DNA from 3 places in the Streptomyces sp. NPDC029014 genome. Region 1 is predicted to be linked to each of the others. Evidence: riboswitches for the same ligand, from Rfam matches in the RefSeq annotation. Region 1 holds a riboswitch; each other region holds the start of a gene.
The links. A riboswitch is a leader RNA that binds a small molecule or an ion and turns the genes downstream of it on or off. The one in region 1 is predicted to bind cyclic di-AMP.
Positions count from the first base shown of each region.

Region 2: it holds a riboswitch for cyclic di-AMP, as region 1 does, so the genes downstream of both, ACZ4VL_RS33180 (transglycosylase family protein) here and ACZ4VL_RS33015 (M23 family metallopeptidase) in region 1, are expected to answer to the same signal.
Region 3: it holds a riboswitch for cyclic di-AMP, as region 1 does, so the genes downstream of both, ACZ4VL_RS24170 (M23 family metallopeptidase) here and ACZ4VL_RS33015 (M23 family metallopeptidase) in region 1, are expected to answer to the same signal.

Region 1 covers NZ_JBVHVT010000084.1:21,114-24,964, reverse strand. Annotated here, with positions in the region: gene ACZ4VL_RS33025 (M16 family metallopeptidase) at 1-141, shown strand, start outside; gene ACZ4VL_RS33020 (M16 family metallopeptidase) at 162-1,529, shown strand; cyclic di-AMP (ydaO/yuaA leader) riboswitch at 1,745-1,900, shown strand; gene ACZ4VL_RS33015 (M23 family metallopeptidase) at 1,914-2,711, shown strand; gene ACZ4VL_RS33010 (GntR family transcriptional regulator) at 2,994-3,659, shown strand.
Region 2 covers NZ_JBVHVT010000085.1:24,298-28,148, reverse strand. Annotated here, with positions in the region: gene ACZ4VL_RS33185 (transglycosylase family protein) at 83-1,129, shown strand; cyclic di-AMP (ydaO/yuaA leader) riboswitch at 1,406-1,573, shown strand; gene ACZ4VL_RS33180 (transglycosylase family protein) at 1,576-2,289, shown strand; gene eno (phosphopyruvate hydratase) at 2,597-3,851, shown strand, end outside.
Region 3 covers NZ_JBVHVT010000045.1:18,542-22,392, forward strand. Annotated here, with positions in the region: gene ACZ4VL_RS24160 (aspartate aminotransferase family protein) at 1-458, shown strand, start outside; gene ACZ4VL_RS24165 (tyrosine-protein phosphatase) at 541-1,359, opposite strand; cyclic di-AMP (ydaO/yuaA leader) riboswitch at 1,671-1,875, shown strand; gene ACZ4VL_RS24170 (M23 family metallopeptidase) at 1,878-2,867, shown strand; gene ACZ4VL_RS24175 (SGNH/GDSL hydrolase family protein) at 3,048-3,836, shown strand.

The DNA of each region.
Region 1 (3,851 bases):
GAGGTGCAGGCCGTGGCCGCGGCCCGGCTGCGCCCCGACAACCGCGCGGTGCTGGTGTACGAGCCGCTCGCGGCCGACGCCGGTGACGGCGCCGACGACTCCGACGCGACCGAGAACGAGAACGAGGGGGCGGAGCAGTGAGCGACACCGCAGCCGTCACGATGACCTTCCACCCGCGCCCCCAGGCCGGGCAGCCCCGGCCGTGGGCCTTCCCGGCCCCCGAGCGCGGTGCCCTGCCCAACGGCCTGACGGTGCTGCGCTGCCACCGGCCGGGCCAGCAGGTGGTGGCCGTCGAGGTCAACCTCACCGCCCCGCTGGACGCCGAGCCGAAGGGCCTGGACGGCGTGGCGACGATCATGGCCCGCGCCCTGTCGGAGGGGACCGACAAGCACACCGCCGAGGAGTTCGCCGCCGAGCTGGAGCGCTGCGGCGCCACCCTCGACGCGCACGCCGACCACCCGGGCGTGCGCGTGTCGCTGGAGGTGCCCGCCTCCAGGCTGTCGAAGGCCATGGGCCTGCTCGCGGAGGCCCTGCGGGCGCCCGCCTTCTCCGACAGCGAGATCGACCGCCTGGTGCGCAACCGCCTCGACGAGATCCCGCACGAGCTGGCCAACCCGCAGCGCCGCGCCGCCAAGGAGCTCTACCGCCAGCTCTTCCCGGCCGACCTGCGGATGTCCCGCCCGCGCCAGGGCACCGAGGAGACGGTGGCCCGGATCGACTCCGCGGCCGTGCGCGCCTTCTACGAGGCCCACGTGCGCCCCGCCACCGCCACCGCGGTGGTCGTCGGCGACCTGACCGGCATCGACCTGGACGCCGTGCTGGCGGACACCCTGGGCGCCTGGACGGGCACCCCGGGCCGGCCCGTGGAGGTGCCGGCGGTGACCGCCGACGACACCGGCCGCGTGGTCATCGTCGACCGGCCCGGAGCGGTCCAGACGCAGCTGCTCATCGGCCGGATCGGGCCGGACCGGCACGAGACCGTCTGGGCGGCCCAGGTGCTCGGCACGTACTGCCTGGGCGGCACCCTCACCTCGCGCCTGGACAAGGTGCTGCGCGAGGAGAAGGGCTACACCTACGGCGTGCGCGCCTTCGGCCAGGTGCTGCGCTCCACGGCCGACGGCCGTGGAGCGTCGATGCTCGCCATCAGCGGCTCGGTGGACACCCCCAACACCGGCCCGGCCCTGGACGACCTGTGGAAGGTGCTGCGCACCCTCGCCGAGGGCGGCCTGACCGACGCCGAACGGGACGTCGCCGTGCAGAACCTGGTGGGCGTGGCCCCGCTGAAGTTCGAGACGGCCGCGGCCGTCTCCGGCACGCTGGCGGACCAGGTGGAGCAGGAGCTCCCGGACGACTACCAGGCCCGGCTGTACGCGCAGCTGGCCGCGACCGGGACGGTCGAGGCGACCACGGCGGTCGTGAAGGCCTTCCCCGTCGACCGTCTGGTCACGGTGCTGGTGGGCGACGCGGCGCAGATCGAGGCGCCGGTGCGGGCGCTCGGGATCGGCGAGGTCACGGTCGTCACCAACTGACGTTCGTTCAGAGCCCGTCGGCGTAGGAGCGGCGGGCGAATGAAGGGGCTTCGGCGGCTTGTCCGCCGAAGCCCCTTCTGTCCGTTTGGCCCGGAGATTGGCTTATGCGGTGTGGCGTGCGCAACAAAAGGCCGTGACCATTTGGTGATTGACTGATGATCCGCCTAGCGTCGGCCGTGCTGTCCGTCAGTTGTACGAGCCGCACCCGCGGCACCGGGCAGCGATCGCCGAGTCCCCGTCAGGCGCGAGCCTGGGGAGCCGGGGACCCACACGTCCCTGGGGTGAATCGGGCCGCCTCGCCAGAGGGGCCCGTAGGAGACCTTCCTGCTCCGAACCCGTCAGCTAACCCGGTAGGCGAGAAGGAAGGAAAGGATCAGCCTCTCCATGGCCTTTGGCAGCCGCGCCTCCGGTAAGCACCGTGGTTCCAGCCGTCTGAGCCGCAAGACCGCCGGTTACGCCGGTGTGGCGGCCCTCGCGACCACCGGTGTCGTGGGCACCCTCGCGGGCCCGGCGTTCGCCGCCTCGGACAACACCGCCTTCTCCGGCGAGGACACCGGGCTGAACGCGGTCGTCACCGCCGCGGACGTGGCGGGCGACGTCGAGGCCCAGGCCGAGGCCCAGCAGGCCGCTGCCGAGGCAGCCGCCGCCAAGGAGAAGGCCGAGGCCGACGCGAAGGCCCGGGCCGCCGAGGCCAAGCAGAAGGCCGAGGAGAAGGCGAAGGCCGAGCGCGAGGCCGCCGAGCGCGCTGCCCGCGAGGAGGAGCGCAAGCGCCTCAACACCTTCGTCTCCCCGCTCGACGACTCCTACGTCTCCACCCAGTACCGCGCGGGCGGCGGCATGTGGTCCTCCGGCAGCCACACCGGCATCGACTTCCACGCCGCCTCCGGCACCTCGGTGCACGCGGTGGGCGCCGGCACCGTGGTCGAGGCCGGCTGGGGCGGCGCCTACGGCAACAACGTCGTCATCAAGCACAACGACGGCACCTACACGCAGTACGGCCACATGTCCTCGCTGAACGTCTCCGTCGGCCAGCAGGTCACCCCGGGCCAGCAGATCGGCCTGTCGGGCTCCACCGGCAACTCCAGCGGCCCGCACCTGCACTTCGAGGCCCGCACCGGCGCCTCCTACGGCTCGGACATCGACCCGATCTCGTACCTGCGCTCGCACGGCGTCGACGTCTGATCGAGGCGCGTCGACACGCGTCCGCGCACACGCTCCGCCCGAAGGCCCCGGCTCACCGAGCCGGGGCCTTCGGCGTCGTGACGAGCTCCGTGACGAGCTCTGTGGGGGCGCGGCGCGGGCGTCGAGGCCGGCGTCGTGACGGGTGGCGCGGCGCGTGGCCGTAAATACCTGTGATTTCCGGCCGCGCTCGGAAAATTCCACCGGTTGTCATAGAGTCACCGTACGATCCCAGTACGGTCACGGCATTTGTCGCCGGCAATCGGAAAAAGCGGAGGTCCGGCCTTGCGTATTCCCGCGCACGCGGTATGCACTGCAATCCGCGACGACATCGTCTCCGGAGCGTTCGAACCGGGCGGCAGGCTGACCGAGGAGGTGCTGGCCCGCCGCTACGGCGTCTCGCGCGTCCCGGTCCGCGAGGCGCTGCGGACCCTGGAGTCCGAGGGCTTCGTGACCACCCGTCGGCACGCGGGCGCCTGCGTCGCCGAGCCCACCGAGCAGGAGGCGGCCGACCTGCTGGAGCTGCGGATGCTGCTGGAGCCGCTGGCGGCCTCGCGGGCCGCCCGCCGGCGTACCGAGGGCCACCTCAAGGTGCTGCGGGGGCTGGTCAGACTGGGTCAGGAGCGGGCCAGGCAGGGCCGGGGCGAGGACCTGCGGGCGCTGGGGAGCTGGTTCCACGAGACCCTGGCGCAGGCCTCCGCCAGCCCCGGGCTGATCGCGCTGCTGGCCCAGATGCGGCACAAGGTCGCCTGGATGTACGTCGTGCAGGCGCCGGCCCGGCCGGTGGAGTGCTGGGCGGAGCACGGCGCGATCGTGGACGCGGTGGCGCGCGGGGACGCCGAGCGCGCGAAGGCGCTGACGGTGCTCCACGCCGAGCGGACGACCGGGGCCTACCGGCTGCGGGTGAGGACTTCGCAACCTGCCGTAAACACGGCGAGCGGTTCCCTTTAACAGGAGCGGCGTATGAATAAGGGGATGCCGCGTGCCCCGGCTTTTCCCGCAGGCCCCGTATTTCTCCGCGCCGACGACGCGAATTCAGAACGCCCCGGAATTCGCATGGCCCGGGCAGGGGAGTGGAAAACAGAGGAGCCGCGGTCCCGGAATTCTCCGGACGCCGCGGCTCCACCGTCCGTGCGGTGTGAA
Region 2 (3,851 bases), on a different contig from region 1:
AGGTTCTTGCTCAACTTGTGACAATCGTTCGAAGGCCGCTAGGTTCTGCCGTTACCCAGCCGTTATGCGAAAGGTGCTGCACATGCGTTCCGGGAACGGCCGCCACAGACGCCCCCGCCAGGTACCCGCGATTGTCGTCACCGCCGGAGTCACGGGCTCCGCACTGGCCATGCCACTGCTGGCCGCCACCGGTGCGAGCGCAGCGGAAGCCGCCACCTGGGACAAGGTCGCCGAGTGCGAGAGCGGGGGCACCTGGAGCGCGAACACCGGGAGCGGCGCCTACGGCGGGCTCCAGTTCACCCAGGAGGAGTGGAAGAACGCGGGCGGCGAGGAGTTCGCCGAGCGCGCCGACCTCGCGAGCCGGTCCCAGCAGATAGCCGTCGCCGAGCGGGTGCTCGGCGGCCAGGGCCCCGAGGCCTGGCAGAACTGCGCCGCCCAGGCCGGGCTGTCCAAGGAGGCCCCCGCCGCGGACGTGGACCCCGGCGCCAAGGGCCAGTACCGGGCCGTCGGCCAGTCCCAGAGCCGCCCGGACTCCGAGGTGCCCAAGAGCGGCTCCGGCAACCGGGCCACGGACTACGGCGCCCCGACCCCGGCGCCGGACTACACGCTCCCGCCCGCACCCGCGGGTCCGTCCACCGGGCTGCCCGTCATGCCCGACCCGGACGGGACCACCACGGCCCCGACGGTCCCGCCGGTCTTCCCCGGCGACCCGAGCGCCAACCCGGTCACGCCCACCCCGACCGCGCCGGGCACCCCCGGCACCCCGGACGCCTCCGCGCCCGGTACCCCGGGGTCCCCGAACCCGGGCGGCAACCCGGGCGGCAACCCGGCCGATCCGGCGAACCCCTCCGCCCCGTCGGCACCCGGCACGCCGGGCGCACCGGGCGCCTCGACCGACCCGGGAGCCGTCCCGAGCACCCTCGGCACCGGCAAGCACCGTGGTGCGGCGGCCGTCGAGGCCTCGCCGGCCTCGTACACGGTCAAGGAGGGCGACAGCCTGGCGACCATCGCGAACACCAAGGGCGTGAAGGGCGGCTGGGGGGCGCTGTACAAGGCCAACGAGCAGGTCATCGGTGGTGACGCCAACCTGATCAAGCCGGGGCAGAATCTGGATCTAAACGAGCAATAGGGGCAGTTGGGACACCCGGAAAGCGTTGAATGTCCGGTTCGTTCAAATGAGACATGCATCTCTTCCGGTCAACTGGCGTGTCCCACCTGAAGGCTTGGGCGAACCCCGCCCCCACCTGCGCAAACACCCCGAAAAGCAGCGCAAGTAGGGGCCTTCTCTCCCCGATGTTCCTCGTTGAACATCGGGGAGAGTCATGTCTACGGTCTGAACCGCTCGCCACCGCGGGCCCCTTCGACCGCATCGCCGAATCCTGCCGGCGGGCGGAGGGAACACACGTCGCGTCAAGCGCCGAAGGCAGGAGCGGGGGAACCAACGTAGGTGCCGGGAAGGGCCGTTGAAAGACGGCGCGGACCGGCTTGGGGTGAAGCAGCGCGTCACAGCGCGGCCGGGCACTCATCCGCCCGAACCCGACAGCTCACCTCGCAGGCGTCGGTGAGGAGAACTCCATGCTGCTTTCGGGCAAGGGCAAGCACCGTCGCGCCACCGCCATCGAGCGGACCACCCGCATCGTGACCCTCGCCGGCGTCGCGGGTGTCGCCGTCGCCGCGCCCCTCATGGCCGCGGGCACCGCCTCCGCCGCCACGTCCTCGGAGTGGGACCGCGTCGCGCAGTGCGAGTCCGGCGGCAACTGGTCCATCAACACCGGTAACGGCTACTACGGCGGCCTGCAGTTCTCGGCCTCCACCTGGGCCGGCTACGGCGGCAAGTCGTACGCCCCGCAGGCCAACCAGGCCTCCAAGGCGCAGCAGATAGCCGTCGCGGAGAAGGTCCTCAAGGGCCAGGGCAAGGGTGCCTGGCCGGTCTGCGGCAAGGGCCTGTCCAACTCGGCCTACTCCGGCGGCGGTTCGACCACCACCAACAGCACCACCACCAAGTCGACTCCGAAGACCGAGACGACCAAGAAGACCCAGCCGAAGAAGACCGAGACCAAGAAGGAGACCTCCCGCACCGAGGTCCCCACGACCCGGTCCGAGCGCTCCGAGGCCCCCGCCCCGAAGACCGGCAACGGCTCCTACGAGGTCAAGGCCGGCGACACCCTCGGCACCATCGCCGAGGCCCACAACGTCAAGGGCGGCTGGGAGAAGCTCTTCGAGCTCAACAAGGACATCGTCTCCGACGCCGACCTGATCTTCCCGGGCCAGAAGCTGAAGCTCGGCTGAACATCCCGCGAAGCCCCGCGTGCGTGACCCGCGCGGACTTCCGCGGACGGTCACCGCACGTGTGAAGCACACCGCCCGGCGCGTATCCCCCCACGCGCCGGGCGGTGGTGCGTGTGCCCCCGACAGCGGTCGGAGGCGGCCCGAATGAGGGTCCGTATGTCCCGGAAGCGGGGTATTCGGGCCCTTTTTCGTCCCAGGGTCCGGGCGGTCGGCCAGCCGACGGCCCGGAGCCGGTTAGGCTCTAGGCGGCAAGGCCGGCCACGGCCTGACCCGCCACCGCACACCCAGCGTCACATCCCAGAAGGAGATGCTCGTGCCGTCCATCGACGTCGTCGTAGCCCGGGAAATCCTGGACTCCCGAGGCAACCCCACGGTCGAGGTCGAGGTGGGCCTCGACGACGGCAGCACCGGCCGTGCTGCCGTTCCGTCCGGCGCCTCCACCGGTGCCTTCGAGGCCATTGAGCTCCGCGACGGCGACCCGAACCGCTACATGGGCAAGGGCGTGGAGAAGGCCGTCCTCGCGGTCATCGAGCAGATCGGCCCGGAGCTCGTCGGCTACGACGCCACCGAGCAGCGCCTGATCGACCAGGCCATGTTCGACCTGGACGCCACCGACAACAAGGGCTCGCTCGGCGCCAACGCCATCCTGGGCGTCTCCCTCGCCGTCGCGCACGCCGCGTCCGAGGCCTCCGACCTCCCGCTCTTCCGCTACCTCGGCGGCCCGAACGCGCACCTGCTGCCCGTTCCGATGATGAACATCCTGAACGGCGGCTCGCACGCCGACTCCAACGTGGACATCCAGGAGTTCATGATCGCGCCGATCGGCGCCGAGTCCTTCTCCGAGGCCCTGCGCTGGGGCGCCGAGGTCTACCACACCCTCAAGAAGGTCCTGCACACCAAGGGCCTGTCCACCGGCCTGGGCGACGAGGGCGGCTTCGCCCCGAACCTGGAGTCCAACCGCGCCGCGCTCGACCTCATCGTCGAGGCCATCAAGCAGGCCGGTTACACCCCGGGCAAGGACATCGCGCTCGCGCTCGACGTCGCCGCGTCCGAGTTCTACAAGGACGGCAAGTACGAGTTCGAGGGCCAGTCCCGCTCGGCCGCCGAGATGACCGAGTACTACGCGGAGCTCGTCGAGGCGTACCCGCTGGTCTCCATCGAGGACCCGCTGTTCGAGGACGACTGGGCCGGCTGGAAGACCATCACCGACAAGCTGGGCGCCAAGGTCCAGATCGTCGGCGACGACCTCTTCGTCACCAACCCCGAGCGTCTGGCCCGCGGTATCGAGGAGGGCTCCGCGAACGCCCTGCTCGTCAAGGTGAACCAGATCGGTTCGCTGACCGAGACCCTCGACGCCGTCGAGATGGCCCAGCGCAACGGCTTCAAGTGCATGATGTCGCACCGCTCCGGCGAGACCGAGGACGTCACCATCGCCGACCTCGCCGTCGCCGTGAACTGCGGCCAGATCAAGACCGGCGCCCCGGCCCGCTCGGACCGCGTCGCCAAGTACAACCAGCTGCTGCGCATCGAGGAGATCCTCGACGACGCCGCGGTGTACGCCG
Region 3 (3,851 bases), on a different contig from region 1:
CGGCCGGGCTGGCGGTGCTCTCCGTCATGGAGGACGAATCGGTCGTCGCGAACGCCCGCGCCATGGGCGACCTGCTGCGCGGGCGCCTCGCGGCGCTCGTGGACGCGTACGAGCTGCTGCACGAGGTCCGGGGCCGCGGCCTGATGATCGGCATCGAGTTCGGCCGGCCCTCCTCGCTGCGACTGCGCAGCCGCTGGACCATGCTCCAGGCGGCCCGCAAGGGGCTGTTCGCGCAGATGGTGGTGGTGCCGCTGCTCCAACGGCACCGGATCCTGACGCAGGTGTCCGGGGACCACCTGGAGGTCATCAAGCTGATCCCGCCGCTGGTCGTGGACGAGGCGGACGTCGACCGGTTCGTCGCCGCCTTCCGCGCGGTCATGGACGAGGCGCACGCCGGCGGCGGGCTCCTGTGGGACTTCGGGCGGACCCTGGTCAAGCAGGCCGTCGCGGGCGGCTGACGCCCCCGTCCCGTCGGCCCCCGTCCCCGCCGGCCGGCAGCCCCGGCGGCCGGCAGCCCCGCCGGCGGTCGGGTGGCAGCAGCTAGTCGAGCAGCCGCTCGCGCAGCCGGCCGAGGGTCCCGGAGGTCAGTCCCAGGCCCTCGGTCAGGTAGCGGTCGACGCCGCCCCAGTGCTCGTCGATGGTGTCGAAGGCCGCGGTCAGGTACGCGGCGCGGGCGTCGAAGAGCGGGGCGAGCAGCTCCGTCACCTCGGGGGAGCGGGGCCGGGGAGCGTCGCCGCCGCGGCGGACCCGGTAGCGGCGGTGCGGGGCGTTCGACTCCAGGTAGTCCGCGACGATCGCCTCGCGCTCCACGCCCAGGGCGAGCAGGGTGACGGCGATCGACAGGCCGGCCCGGTCCTTGCCGGCGGCGCAGTGCATGAGCGCCGGGAGGCTGTCCTCGGCGAGGGCGTGCAGGACCCGGCCGTGCTCGGCGGTGCGGTCCACGACCATCGAGCGGTACGAGTCCACCATCCGGGCGAAGGCCCGGCCGTCGCCGAGGAGCCCGCGGAGCTGCTCCAGATCCCCGTCGCGGACCATGGTCCAGAATTCCTTGCCGGCGGCCGGATCGGACAGCGGGATGTTGACGTTGCGCACCCCGGGGAGCTCGACGTCGGGACCCTCAAGGGCCTGGTCGGCCGTGTTCCGGAAGTCGAAGACGGTGTGCAGTCCGAGCGATGCGAGGAACTCTGCATCGGTTTCGGTGGCATGTGCCAGATGTCCGCTTCGGAAGAGTCGTCCCGTCCTGACCCTTCGCCCGTCCGTGGTCGGCAGTCCCCCCACGTCGCGGAAGTTGCGCACACCGGACAGTTCGGGCTCGGGGAGCGGGGCGTTCGGCGGGGAGGGCGGTATCTGCTGGGTCAAGGGAAATCCTCCACATCGTCATCGAGTGTCCGAATTGCTCCGCTTGGAGCCAACTTGCCGGTGCCGGCGTTGAGATCGGGCGAGGCCTCGTGAGCCAGATCATACGGTGACGGTGCGTGCCTGATCGTCAAAAGCGAATGGCCCGGCCGGAACGGTTGTTGGCGGTGCGGAATGGACGCAGGGTGACCGGAATTCCCCCGAAGTCCCGTCCCTGTGAATGCGTCAGGAAATTCACGGCTTGTTCCGTGCGGTCCCGCTCGATTACCTTCGCGATCGATCCGGATGGACCGCCCAATCCTGCCGCCGTCCGGAATAAGAACTCGACCGAACTCGCGCGGCAGGAGCGGGGGAACCAGGTAGGCCGCTGCGCCGGAGTTGTGCTCCGGGGCGGCTAGGGGTGAAGCCGTACGTCTTCCGTTCACTTCCCGTGCACGGGTGCGTTGCACGTCCACGGACGGCCGGACATCTCCAATCCGAACCCGACAGCTCACCTCGCAGGCGCCGGAGAGGAATTCGCCATGCCGGCAAAGGGTAAGCACCGCCGACCGAAGTCCCGTACCAGAGCCCGTGGTCTCGTCGCCGCCGTCGCGGGGACCGGCGGAGCCGCTCTGGCCCTGCCGCTGATCGGCGCCGGCGGCGCCCACGCGGCCGCCCCCGCCCCGGCCGCGGCGACCACCGCGCTCCCGGCGGCGGCCCCGCAGGCCGACACCGCCGCCCCCGCCGTCCCCGCTTCCGCCTCTCCGGCCGTGTACACGGTCCGGACGGGCGACTGCCTCTCCGTCATCGCCGCCGACCACGACCTCCAGGGTGGCTGGCAGCGGCTCTACGCCGACAACCGCGAGGCCGTCGGCGACAACCCCTCCCTGATCCACCCCGGCCTGCGGCTGACCCTCGGCGCCCCCGGCGACCGTGCCCCCGTGCAGGCCCCGGCCGAGCGGCCCGCCCCCGCCCCGAAGCCGAAGAAGAAGGCCCCGGCCACCAGTTCCCCGACGGCCGCCGCCCCCGCGCCGGCCAGGAAGAGCGCGGCCGCCGGCACGACCACGGCGGGCGCGTCCACGGCGGGCGCCTCCGCCGCCGCGGCCGCCTCCGGTGCGGTCACCGCGGCAGGCTTCACGGCACCCGTCTCCGGCGGCATCTCCACCGAGTACAAGACCCCCGGCGCCATGTGGTCCAGCGGCTACCACACGGGCATCGACTTCATCGCGAGCTCCGGCACCACCGTCAAGGCGGTCGGCGCGGGCACCGTCGTCTCCGCCGGCTGGGCGGGCGCGTACGGCAACGAGGTCGTCATCCGGCACGCGGACGGCAAGTACTCCCAGTACGGCCACCTCTCCCAGCTCTCCGTCTCCGTCGGTCAGAGCGTCAGCGGCGGCCAGACCGTCGGCCTCTCCGGCTCCACCGGCAACTCCACCGGCCCGCACCTGCACTTCGAGATCCGCACCGGTCCCTCGTACGGCTCGGACATCGACCCGATCGCCTACCTGCGATCCAAGGGCGTGACCATCTGACGGCACGCACCGCCGGCGGTGACGGACGCGCGTGAGGCCGGGACCCGAGGGGGGTCCCGGCCTCACGCGCTGTTATTCCGCACCGACCAGGTGGTATAGATCACGGTCCGTCAACCCCTTCCTACGGTGGCGTAGGTCACGTCCCGCGGTGAAGGATATGGTCCCGTGGCAGCGACGACGATGACAGCGACGACAGAACAGACGTACCGGACCATCGGCTCGTACGCGGCACTCGGGGACAGCTTCACCGAGGGTGTGGGGGACCCGGGGCCCGACGGGCTCTTCCTCGGCTGGGCCGACCGGTTCGCCGTGCTCCTGGCCGACCAGCGCCCGGAGGGCGACTTCCGGTACGCGAACCTCGCCGTGCGCGGACGGCTGCTCGACCAGATCGTGGCCGAGCAGGTCCCCCGGGCCAAGGAACTCGCCCCCGACCTGGTGAGCTTCTGCGCCGGCGGCAACGACATCATCCGCCCCGGCAGCGACCCGGACGCCGTCGCCGAGCGGTTCGAGGCCGCCGTCGCCGACCTCACCGCCTCCGTCGGCCAGGTCATGATCACCACCGGGTTCGACACCCGCGGCGTGCCCGTCCTCAAGCACCTGCGCGGCAAGGTCGCCACGTACAGCGCGCACGTGCGCGCCATCGCGGACCGCTACGACTGCCCCGTACTCGACCTCTGGTCGCTGAAGTCCGTACAGGACCGCCGGGCTTGGGACCACGACCGGCTGCACCTCTCGCCCGAGGGGCACACCCGGGTCGCGCTGCGCGCCGCCCAGGTGCTCGGGCTCGACGTGCCGGCCGACCCCGACCAGCCGTGGCCGCCGCAGCAGCCGCGCGGCTCGGTGGACGTGACCCGCGACAACATCCAGTGGGCCCGCGAGCACCTGGTGCCGTGGATCGGCCGTCGGCTGCGCGGGGAGTCCTCCGGGGACCACGTCGAGGCGAAGCGGCCGGACCTGCTGCCGCTGTAGGTCGGCGGCGGCGGT